One region of the Synechococcus sp. MU1611 genome, then DNA from elsewhere that is predicted to be linked to it. Evidence: predicted binding sites of a transcription regulator. Region 1 holds the regulator's gene; the other holds the start of a gene.
What was found. Region 1 encodes NtcA, which controls nitrogen genes in cyanobacteria. Its sites were predicted from a motif close to GTANCNNNNGNTAC; they were not measured.

Region 1 (5,986 bases):
GGATTCAGCTTTCGGCAGCAAGCCAAATTGCATGGATTGGCGGCCGACACAGGAGTGGGTGATCAGCGTTTGCGCCTCCTCATGCCGCAGACGTACATGAACGACAGCGGTCGTGCAATTCGTGCTGCGCTCGATTGGTTTGGCCTCGAGCCCCATCAACTGCTGGTGCTGGTTGACGATATGGATCTCCCCCTTGGCCGTTTGAGGCTGCGTGCTCAGGGCAGTGCTGGAGGTCACAACGGACTGCGTAGCACCATTCAGCATCTCGGCACCCAGGCGTTCCCCAGGCTGCGGATCGGGATTGGTGCTCCGGCTGAGAACCCTGCCGAGCGTCGTGCCCGAACGGTGTCTCACGTGCTTGGTCCCTTCAGCAAGCTGGAGCAACCCTGTGTGGGCGCTGTTCTGGACGCTGTCCTGGAAGGGATTAATCGTCTTCAACGTCAGAGCTTTGAGCGCGCCGGGACCTGGATCAACGGGTTTCGCTACGACCTGGAGTCCGAAGACTGATGCCGGCTCTTCCGGCGACAACAGCCCATCTACGGGTGCTTCGCCAATGTTTTCAGGCGAAATGTGTGGAGGGTGAGGTCTCTGCCGGAGGCTTTGAGTGGCAGTTTTCCTGGGCGTTTGACCGCGGCGAGCTGATGGTGGAGCCGTCCTTAGGACGTGCCCTGATCGAGGATGCCTTGCGGCGGTTCCTGGTGCGTTCTGATTACAAGCTCGAACCAGGAGGTGACTACACCTTCATGGTCAGGGCCAGGTTTTGAGCAAGAACGTGGGTGCAGGCTCTGGCCATTGCAGGCGGCACCCCAGGTGCTCTTCCAGCATGACTAAGGCGGCAACAGCATCCAGGTCCACCGGTGGAATGCGCAGCCCTTTCGGTAGAACTCGGCGCCAACCCCGAGCTGGCCACAGCGTCCAGTAACGCTGTCTTGCCCGCAGGGTGGTCCCCTGCTCCGGAATCACGGTGAGGCTGCCCAGGCCTTCCAGCCGCTTGATCCACGCTTGGCTTCCTGTTCCGTCGCCAATCAGGATGCGATCTAGAGCTTGGTCTTGATTCCACTGCTCGAGCCAGGGTTCCACGGCCTCTGGGCTCAGAACATGGCCCTCGCTGACAAGACCATGCTGAAGATCGGCCAGCACAAGGCCACATTTGCAGCGGCCTGGGTCGAGTACGGCCACCCGCTTCATGGGGATGCCTCAACCTCGACCACAACAGCATCGGCGCTGTAGCTGATCCCTGCGGCAATCACCTTCAAGACCACGCTTTTGCTGGGTCCCTCCATCAATGTCTGGGCCAGTTGGGAGAGTGCTGATCCATCGAATTGCAGTCCTTCCGTCAGGGATCCTCGCCGTTGCACCTCGGCATAGGCCGATGCCAAGAGAAGGTTCAGCCGTGTTCGAATGCCCTCTGGTGTGCGTTCATCCGTTCGTAGTGTGGTGGTCGCCAGCACGTCACCGCTTTGAGCTACTGGGCGGTTCGGACGCACTTCGGGGAAGGCGTACACCGCCGTTTCACCACGCAGCACATTGGTGGCGGAGCGCAGCGAGATCACCCAGGTGTCCGGCTTGCGGATGATGTTCTGTAGGCGTTCCACGTCGCTGCGGGGAACGCGGATCAACTGTCGTTCGGGTGCTTCACCCGGCCTCACCTTGCCGTAGGCGTTGGCATTGGCCTCTTGAAGCAGCCTGTCGACAGCCTGTTTCGCTTGATCAGGAGCATCGAGACGAACCGTTGCTCTCGCCAAGGTCTGTCCGCTACTGATCACCACCGATCCACGCCTCAGGGCGACCAGGTTGAATTCGAGTTCCTTGAGTTCCTGCTCGCCAGCTCGGATTCGGCTCCGCACGCTGTTCAATTCGGCCTCCGTGCGCTGGATGTCGGCATCGCGGGAGGCGATGTCGCGGCTCAGACGCTCACGTTCTGCTTCGAGCTGGGCGCGTTCGTTCTGCAGAGGAGCCAGTTCGCGGCGCAGGGTGTCAGCCCGTTGCTGTGACTGCTTGAGTTCAGCGGCGATCCGGTTGGCTTCTGTTCGGGTCTCTTCCCGTTCCCGTTCGGCTGCATCGAGCTGCCGCCGGCTGTCCTGGAGCCGGTCTTGCAGAGCATCCAGTTCAAACAGGCCCACCCGCAGCTGGCGGCTCACCAGCAGCAGCAGGCCGAGCGATAGTGCGCTGATCAGGCTGCCGGTCAGCACCGTGATCAGAACGGCGGTCCGTCGCGGGCGCATCTTGAACAGACTCAGGCGGGCCTTGCCAACACGACTTCCCAGCCGGTCACCCAGGGTCGACAGAACGCCCCCGAGCACCAGCAGAACCAGGATCAGTGCCCAGCCACTCATGGCCGCACCTGTGGGTTGACGTGCTGCCTAGCTGAATCGTTTGGCCAGAGCGATTGGATCCAGAACGGTGATTTTTTTGCGGTCAATCTGAACCAGACCGGATTGACGCAAGTCTCCCAGCAGACGCGTGATTGTCACGCGCGTTGAGCCAATCGCTTCGGCGATGGCCTGATGGGACAGGCGCAGGTCGATGGTGATTCCCAGTTCATCCGCAACGCCGAAATCCCTGCACAGCACCAGCAGAAAGCTCACCAGTCGGGATGACATGTCCCTGTGGGTCAGCGTTTCGATCATCGTTTCGGTCTGAAGAATCCGACTGGAAAGGCCCTGCAGCAAGCGCAGGCCAACGCTGGTATCCGCCTCGATCGCTGCCTTCACGGATGTCGCAGGCGCCGTCACCATCTCGACTCTGGTGAAGGCTACGGCGTGGTAGAAGCGATCAGACCGTTGACCGGTCAGCAACGACAGCACCCCGAAGAGGCTGTTCTCGCGCAGCAAGGCCACTGTGATCTCTTCCCCTGACTCGTAGACGCGGGAGAGACGGACCGCGCCGCGGCGGATCAGATAGACCCGTTCAGCAGGATCTCCAGGGAAAAAGATGGTCTTGTTGCGGTCCACCAGTTCACTGCTGGCGCCGTCCAGGTCCCGGATGATTTCCAGGAGGGAGCGGTTGGCCGGTTCTGTGCTGGGGGTTGGAGCCACCATCTGCGGGGCGTATCGGCTGAAACCTCGGCTACTGGTCATGACAACCCCCTTGTGAGGCGAAGTTACGGAGCCAACGGTGGCCGCCGTGTAGCGGTTATTACGTAACTCTGCTGTGCTCGCTCATCGCTTGGCGTTGCGCCTGCATCAGGGATGTCAATCCAGGCTCAGCCAGATCCAGTAATTCATTGAGTTGGCTGCGGCTGAAAGGCGCTCCCTCCGCAGTTCCCTGGATCTCCAACAGGCGACCATCGCCAGCCTGCACAACATTCAGGTCCACCTCAGCTTTGCTGTCTTCGCTGTAGTCCAGATCCAGCAAGGCCTGGCCATCCACCAGGCCGACGGACACGGCCGCCACCTGGTCGACCAGTGGCGATTGCTCCAGAATCCCCTCATCCACGAGTGAAAGGCAGGCTTGCTCAAGGCCGAGCCAAGCTCCCGTGATGGATGCAGTCCGTGTTCCGGCGTCGGCCTGGATCACATCGCAGTCGATCAGCAAGGTGCGCTCGCCCAGTCGCTTCATGTCGATCACAGCGCGAAGGCTTCGGCCGATCAACCGTTGAATCTCCTGCGTGCGGCCCGACAATTTCATGAGCTCTCGTGATTGCCGCTGCGGCGTGGATCCCGGCAGTAACCGGTATTCGGCGCTGAGCCACCCCAACCCTTCCCCCTTCCGCCAGCGTGGAACCTTGTCCTCCAGGCAGACGCTGCAGAGAACAGCGGTTCGGCCGGTGTGAACCACAAGGGAGCTCAAGGCAAAACCCATGGGATTCCAGGTCACCGAGAACGGCCGTAATTGCTCAGGGCGACGGCCATCGGTGCGGCTTCCAGCGGTTTGGCTCATCGGTGGTGTGCAGTTCTTCAAGCCTCGCAGGCGGTTGGTTCTCGCCCGTCCAAACACCATGGGTGGTGTCAATGCACTTGTGGAATGTCATCTCGCCGCTACATTCAAGGTCTTGCCGGGATTGCCCGGACGGATGTTGCCGCGATGACCACAAGCCTTGCCGACCCCCAAGCGTTCCAGAACTCTCTGGATAGGGATCAGCAGGCTTTGCAGCGGGCTGGACTCAGGCCCCTGCCACCTGTTGCAGATCCTCCACCGCTATATCTGGTGGCTCCCGAAGGGCAGCTCCAGGTCCACACAGCGCCCTATCGCGGCAGTTTCGCCAGTGTTCTCAGTCAAGCGATGCGTGCCGCTGGTCTGGGCAGTCGTGTTCTGATCAGTCAGTTCCTCAAAGGGGGCGTGCAGCAGGGGCCCGCAGGTCGAGTCCAACTATGTGGAGGCCTGGTCTGGCTACGGCCCGAGGTGCCTCTCTGCCTCTCTTCTCCGAATCACCCCGGCGGTGCGGAGGCGGTTGCTGCCGTTTGGTCCATCTGCCGTCAGCATTTGATTCAGGGGGATCTCGACCAGTTGGTCCTGGATGAAATCGGCCTGGCTGTTGCCTTCGGTTACCTCAATGAATCGGACGTGATTGCAGCTCTCGAGCAGCGGCCCGCCTCGATGGATGTGATCATCACAGGACCTGCGATCCCCGCCGGCGTGGTGGAGATGGCAGATCAAGTCACGGAGTTGCGCCGAGGTTTCTGATGCTCAAGTGCGATCGCTGGATCACTGAACAGGCTGGGCAGGGAATGATCGAGCCATTCCAGAGCGGCCTCGTCCGTCATCTGGATCCGGAGCAGAAGCTGCGTCCGGTGCTGAGCTTTGGTTGCTCCTCCTACGGCTACGACCTACGCCTGTCTCCTCAGGAATTTTTGATCTTCCGGCACGTTCCCGGCACGGTGATGAATCCCAAGCGGTTCAATCCGGCCAATCTCGAGCCCACTCCTCTCCATGAAGATGAGGACGGCCGCTATTTCATTCTTCCGGCCCACTCTTATGGCCTTGGCGTAGCGCTTGAAAAGCTTCGAGTTCCTCCCAACATCACTGTGATCTGTTTGGGCAAGAGCACCTATGCGCGCCTTGGAATCATTGTGAATACCACCCCAGCGGAAGCTAGCTGGGAGGGTCACCTCACCCTTGAATTCAGCAACAGCTCCGGTGCTGACTGCCGGATCTATGCCGATGAAGGTATCTGTCAGCTGTTGTTTTTTGAGGGTGATCCCTGTGCGACCACCTACAGCGATCGGCAGGGCAAATACCAGCACCAGCCCGAACGTGTGACGCTCGCCAAGGTTTAGATCTCCCCGGTTTAAGGGGCCAGTCGTGCTCGATGCAGCCTGCTTTTTTCGTACCAGGCGGCGAACTCAGGAGCCCAATCCACCATGTGGGGCCACATCAGATCGCAGAGCTGGCGGATCTCCAGCTGAGCATCGAGTTTGGCCCGCAGATCCATGAAGTGGAGAAACGCGCGCAAACTGAAGCTCACCACAAAGTGCTGGCGGTAGTCGAACGGAAGGATGCCGCGGGCGTGCTCCTCGGAGAAGCCGGTTTTGAGAAGATCCCTGTATCGCTCGGCAGCGCTTCGGCACAGATCAAGATCTTGGTTGCGCAGCTCTTCCGTGTAGGCATATTTCTTGCCCTGCCTGTCGCTGTAGTCGCCGACGGGCCGCAAATAAAACACCTCTTCAAGCTCTAGGGCCCCATCCGCTGCTCTGCAGATGCGATCGCCCGTGTAGCGCATCGATTGCACATCGAAGCTCACGCCGACCCGATGGGTGCGGGCCTGCTGCATCACCGAATGAGGGAACCAGCCCACGTTCAGCACGATCTGTGCATGTTCCATGGGGCCGTAATGGCCGCGCTCTCCGGATAGCAAACGTTTGACGCAGATCTCCCCAGCCCGTTGTTCATCAGGCCAACTGGCACGATCTCCGGCCACAAAACCTTCGCTGTAGTCCTGATGCATGGCCGCATAGATGCATTGCTGCGGGTTCGGCGTGGCAGCGATCAGATCGACCCGGAAGCGGTCCATGGGAGCGTCAGAGTGACGAGTTGTGGTGATCAT
Region 2 (5,986 bases), on a different contig from region 1:
TCACGGCCTATGACGGCGATGTCCCCCGGAGTTTTGAGGAGCTTGAGGCATTACCTGGTGTGGGACATAAGACAGCCAGTGTGGTGATGGCCCAAGCCTTTGGCGTACCCGCATTCCCCGTCGACACCCACATACACCGGCTGGCCCAGCGATGGGGCTTAAGCGACGGAAGCAATGTGACTCGCACAGAACAGGATCTCAAGCGCCTCTTTCCGAAAGAGCACTGGAACCGCTTACACCTTCAGATCATCTTCTGGGGGCGCGAGTTCTGTACAGCACGGGGCTGCGACGGAACTGTCTGCTCGATGTGCTGTGAGCTCTATCCGAAGCGACGCCGTCCAGTGATCACCCGCAAACCTTGATCAAGACAGATGCTCTTCGGCGTTGGCCTTGATCACACAATCAGCGGTGGGATAGCTCACGCAAAGCAAGGCAAACCCTTGGCCGATCTGGTCATCATCCAGAAAACTCTGATCGGTCTGATCAACCGAGCCACTCACCAGGCGTCCGGCGCAGGTGGAACAGGCTCCGGCACGGCAGGAATAGGGCAGATCGACACCGGCTTCTTCAGCCGCATCGAGGATATAGACGTCATCAGGGCACGAAAAGCTTGTTCCACCCTCGATGCTGATGTTGTAAGTGGCCATGACTCTGAAGGTCCTAAAGGCTTGATAGCTGGATCAGACGATCCGTGCCAAAAAGACAGCGCCCCAGTTCAATTCGAGACGCTCCACGACGTGTTGCCTCAACCCAGACATCAGCACTATCGTGCTAGTACAAACAAACCAGTAAAGAACAGTGCCTGCTGAGGGCTCAATCTCTTCCATGCGCCACAGCTCCGCAGCCCAGGAGCCAATCTTTCTATCCGTCAGAGCAGGAATGACCGTGATCTGCGGCAGCACCGACTCCGACGACTGGTGGATGGCCGACGTGATTCACGTCGACGGCGGCGCCAGGGATCCAAGGATTCCGACCTTGTTCCAGGTGGCTGACGTGGATTCAGGGGCGATCCGCTGGGTCTGCGCCGACTTAGTCACCCACATCGTTCCGGACAGCTGAGCAAGGCCGAGAGCCTCAACGGGATCGAGTCCGTCGCGCGAATTCGCCTAGGGTCTCAACCCCGTCTCAGATGCCTCATGCTGAAAGCCTTGTTCTCACTGGTTTTTGCAGCCGTGATGTGGGTCCAGGTGCCGCAATGGCAACCAGATTGGTCCCAATGCTCTGTCGACACCCCGGACGTGAATTGCCACTGGTACATCACGGCGCCAGACAACACCTTCGGAGAAGGGTTTAGCTGGGAGAACGCACCTTGGTTCAGCGCCGAAGGCTTGCGGGATGTCGGGGAGCTGGACGGCACGATGATGGCCATCCACCAGCAGGAATCTTCGAAAAGCTAGGCAGCAGAGGCCTAAAGCCAGGGAGCAAAAACACTCATTCACAATCCGTTACAAAACTCCTAAAGTCGTTACATAAGCCGTCTGAGCTCCTGTGACTGATTACACGTCCGCCATTGCCGCAGTTGTTGTCGTAACAGCCGTCCTCTCGGCAGCTGTCATTTACGTCCTGGCCCAGCCAACAGACCTACCAGTCATCAAAAAGTCCCAGTCCCGGATCTGACGATGTCCATCGATGCCCGGTGCAAGGAACAGCAACAAACGGCCGATCGGATGTTTATGGACTTCAAATACACCGCACCTGGCTCGAAAGAGCAGGTGCGTGCTCTAACCACCCTGAGCTTCCTGGTCGGGATGTGGGCTGATTTTCTTTCGGCTGAAGAAAAAAGAATGGCCAGCGCACTGGCCCTGGAAGCAAGTCCATGAATTACGGACGAACCGCTTGAACTGAAGGCTGAGAAAAGAAAGGGAGCTTCGGGCACTGGAACCCGCGATCGTTCAACTTCCCTCAGTGCACCGCGATCACCAACAGCGCTTCACCAAAGTGGTTGTTCTATGCATCACCGAAGGGGTGAACTCAGGGGGCTCCCCCCCTTTTTTGAACTTTCCTTGAGACATTCGAGCACTTGACAACCACTTCCCAGCACGATTAGTACTGACGTACTAGCAAAACGGTGATGGGGGAAGGCTGGTTGATCGACAGCGACGGCTATTGGATCTGGCGCTTCCACCGTGATCAGAAGGCATGGATCAACGAGCCAAAGGTGTTCATCGACAGAGGTCGACGGATGCCGGAGGGTCCACCGCTGCTGAAGGAGCGCCGCCACCTTCGGAAGGCAGAGGCAGAACAGCTCTGGGCGTCATTGCAGACCCAGGGATGGAAACGGCTCGCATCGCCGGCCTGGGGCGACGCGTTTGAGCTCTGATTCGATCTCATCAAATCAGAGCGACAACCACACTCCACATGCACCAAAGGGAAGTCCCAGGCCCTCTCCTCCAAAACGCAACAGCCTCGAAGTAGATATCACCTAGATCCACTTGGGGCCAACCTTGAGGGTGTCCATTAGCGATCCCACTACACGCTTCCAGTTGGCATCTTTGTTGTGTGAGGAAAAACGCCTCACGGGGTGGAAACAAGGTCACACTCCCGAGAAGCGTTTCGAAACCCCTGCCTTCGGCGGGGGTTTCTTTTTGGCACGCTGAGCAGTTACCTCAAGCGTTTCGCCACTTCTGATCCCTGACAAAATTTGCGCATGGATCCGACCTCGCCGGAAAAGGAAATCAACCGCATCGAGAGGGAACTTGATGCGACCAACCCTCCAGGAGGACATCCCCCTGCGAAACCAGGCAACAAATCACTGGATGCAGTTCTTGTCACCGCTCTGTTGCTGTTCGTCGTCTCAGCAGCATTGGTGTTTGCAGGCCGGCTCAGCACAGACGAAAGAATGCAACTAACGGCTGGTTCCGTTGGAGCAGCCGTTGGTCTGTTGACTGGATATGGCGTCGGGCGACTCAGGCCTTAAAGCGATAAGGGCAACAAGGTGGATAGGGTTCGCGTGCTCTAAGCCACACCCCAGATGAAGCGCTCCCCGAACCTTGCTTTTATCGGTGGCACCATCGTTATCGCCGTGATGGTCATGGCGGCTTTTGCCAACGTCGCCAATGCTGACGGTTGCTCAAGAGACAAGTCTGCAGAGCCCACGCGAGGGCAGATTCACGAATAAGGCCTCCTGAAACTGGGGCCCCTGCCTGTGGCGGGGGTTTCTTTTTGCCAGCAGGTCTTGACAGCCGTCAAGGAGACGCCAATAATTTCTGTAGCAACAGCTACAAACGTTCACCCCGCTCCTGTGGGGCGCAGACACTCCAAGCCACGGAACGGGGACTTGGATTTCTTCGAGGAACATCCATGACTGCACTTCTCTATCGAGGTCACACCTACGCAGGAGCGGCATCTGCTCCCAAGGCCTGCGTGGAACTCACCTACCGCCGCGAGCACTACAACACTTGCCGGCAGGAAATCGTTCACGACAACCACCCCACTCTCACCTACCGAGGCGTTTCTTACACCAAGTAGTTCGAAATCTCTGAGACCTTGCCCCTGCCTTTGGCAGGGGTTTCTTTTTGCAATTTTGAATGGCCGACGGTGATGCACCACCGGAGCGATTCGACCACAAAAATAGATTGATAGGCCGACCCGGGACTTCCCAGACACGACCATATTTCTTAAGAGAGAACGGACTTGACCCCAGACGAAGTCGAGGTCAAATCACAGAGCTCGTCGGACATCGCTCTGCCCGACTTTCAGGCCCGCTTCGCGACCTGACTCCGCGATGATGGGGCGAAAGTTCCGAGTCTGTAGTGCCCTGGCGAGCACTATTCAGACATGAACAAATTCCCTGCAACTTCTATAGTTTCTGGTACCAGAAGTGAAGTCACACGTTCGCAGAGCTGAAGAGACCGGAAGCAAAACCGACTTCTAACAAACACCACTGTGTGGAATCAAAGAAACGATCCCGAAGCCACTCCGCATATTTACGGTGTTTGAACATTGCATGGCTTGTATGTGCTGAACGAGTTTCTCAGCATGTATTGCATTGAACGCCAAGACAATGACTGTAAATGGAGGCGTGAAATTTGCTTTAAGACTGAGTTCAAGGCTTTTGTCAACGCTCGCACCAAGTCAATGGCGACATTGGGGACATATCGCGTGGTCCATGCGAGTTGGGCCAATCAGGTGGTCGCCGAAGTGAATGGAATGGATTTGGTCAAAAAGAAAGAAAACCCAGAGTGACCACTCTGCAAATCCCCCCCGTAAGCCAAAACCACTGAATGCTCCACGGCGATGGGGTTTGGTCATATTCGAGAGAATCTTTTGCTTCTGCTCAGAGATGCAGGGTGCCGGCCCATCAGGAACAGTGAAATTGCACTTCAGGCCCGAACCATCCCCCCTAAACACCGGGGCTGCACAGAGCATGAGCTGAACAGAGAGGGGGCCGCTGCCCTTCACCTGCATCAGGCAACTTCAAAAAAGAAGTTGATTGAAACTGACCCTGCAGATCAGGTGCTCTCTCAGGTTGATGGGTGAAGAACGATCATTCAATTCTCTCCAGAACATCCTCCAAACCCTTGTTCATACCTTGAATAATGACGTCGGCACGGCGTTTCAAGGGATAGATGAAGCGCCGCTCAGCCGGGAGCATCTCCCGCAGCATCTGGCGAATCACATAAATCACTGGCCGATGGCGATCACGTACATCACGCCAAAGCCGCCTGATCAGCCTCTGCACAACTGGGGTCTCGATGTACACAACAAGCGAAATCGGCACAGACTCCAGAAGCAGTTGCGGTCCGTAGGAGCCTTCAACAAGAATCAGGTCGTAGGGCTGGTTCAACGGCCTGGAGCCAACCTTGCGGGCGCGCATGTCATAACTGCGCAGGGAATCAAGCTGTCGATAGCGAACAGCGCTCACCTGCAGTCGAAGCTGATCAGCATCGATGGCATCAACCGTGTCGAACCCATAGCGAGAGACGGGGGACCACCCACTGCGGTAGTAGTCATCGCAGGCGATCAGAAGTGGATGTCGCCCCCTAGCTCGCAGCTGCTCCGCAAGATGTGCAGCAAAGGTTGTCTTACCAGCCGCGGATGGACCGCAAATGCAAAACAGGGGAACTGCTGCGGACAAACGAAGTCCAAATCCACCACCATCCTGGCAACGAATCCCGCGAAGCAACGTCAGAACGGTAGCCGTTGTTACAGAACAGGCCTATAGTGAATTCACGTTGAGCCTCTTCGGCAGGCCGCAGTCAGATTCACGCCAGGCAACGGGGGCGTGGACACCGGGCAAGAGAGAGATGAACACACTTCAACTGATCAAGGCACGGACTGTGCGCAATCAGGCCATCGAGACGGCCAGAACACAGATGGCTAGGGCCTTTCGCCATCAGGGCCATATCGACCGGGTGCACACGCCAGTGGGAGTCAAAGCCAAGGTGCTGCGCTATCGCGGCGTGACCTACCAACCGATCGATCCACAGCAACACCCAAGCGGTGGGCGCGAACTGCGCTACCGCGGCGTCAGCTACGACGTGTACTGATGCCAACTTTCCACCCATGATTGAAGCGGGGGAGATCCCCCGCTTTTTTCATGGCGGTTCTGGGTGACGAAAAACCATTGGCGCTATGTGCTGATCTCCGCTGCGGCAGTGGCCTTCAGCACAGCGGCTGGCCTGGAACCACCCCTGCGGCACCTGATCATCTTTGCGAGAGCCGGAACAAGCTTCAGCGCGAAACAGCTGTGTAGTGGCGTGTTGATGGCTGGGATGGATCCGGATCGGATGCTCAGCGAAGACCTGGCTGCCAGCAAGGGGCTGATTCAAACCAAGATCGACCAGGCCGGTGGACGCGTTGAAGCCAGTGCCCTGTTCGGATTGGTTCGCGCTGAAGCGGTTCAAAACGATGGACATGGCTGCAGCCAACGGATCAACGGCAGGCCCATCCCCCAGCCACCAAGCCAAGCAGCTCCTGTTTCAAAGGATCCCACCGCAACCGGTGAGCCGTGGCCCCTCGTTTCCACGGCCAGTCCCGAGCCACC

Region 2: FZZ92_RS02675 (DUF4278 domain-containing protein) is a predicted target of NtcA. The motif match lies at 3,209-3,222, and genes of this name have one in related genera.

The regions. Positions count from the first base shown of each region.
Region 1 is NZ_VTLC01000004.1:33,095-39,080, reverse strand. Features, by position in the region: gene pth (aminoacyl-tRNA hydrolase) at 1-507, shown strand, start outside; gene FZZ92_RS09010 (DUF3146 family protein) at 507-764, shown strand; gene FZZ92_RS09005 (resolvase) at 748-1,188, opposite strand; gene FZZ92_RS09000 (DUF3084 domain-containing protein) at 1,185-2,336, opposite strand; gene ntcA (global nitrogen regulator NtcA) at 2,364-3,080, opposite strand; gene rph (ribonuclease PH) at 3,139-3,882, opposite strand; gene FZZ92_RS08985 (cob(I)yrinic acid a,c-diamide adenosyltransferase) at 4,027-4,626, shown strand; gene dcd (dCTP deaminase) at 4,626-5,219, shown strand; gene thyX (FAD-dependent thymidylate synthase) at 5,231-5,953, opposite strand.
Region 2 is NZ_VTLC01000001.1:442,587-448,572, reverse strand. Features, by position in the region: gene nth (endonuclease III) at 1-362, shown strand, start outside; gene FZZ92_RS02710 (2Fe-2S iron-sulfur cluster-binding protein) at 363-647, opposite strand; gene FZZ92_RS02705 (DUF3104 domain-containing protein) at 826-1,059, shown strand; gene FZZ92_RS02700 (hypothetical protein) at 1,137-1,397, shown strand; gene FZZ92_RS02695 (hypothetical protein) at 1,620-1,820, shown strand; gene FZZ92_RS02690 (DUF1651 domain-containing protein) at 2,072-2,320, shown strand; gene FZZ92_RS02685 (hypothetical protein) at 2,648-2,917, shown strand; gene FZZ92_RS02680 (hypothetical protein) at 2,972-3,118, shown strand; gene FZZ92_RS02675 (DUF4278 domain-containing protein) at 3,301-3,468, shown strand; gene FZZ92_RS02670 (uridine kinase) at 4,487-5,077, opposite strand; gene FZZ92_RS02665 (hypothetical protein) at 5,247-5,489, shown strand; gene FZZ92_RS02660 (serine hydrolase) at 5,553-5,986, shown strand, end outside.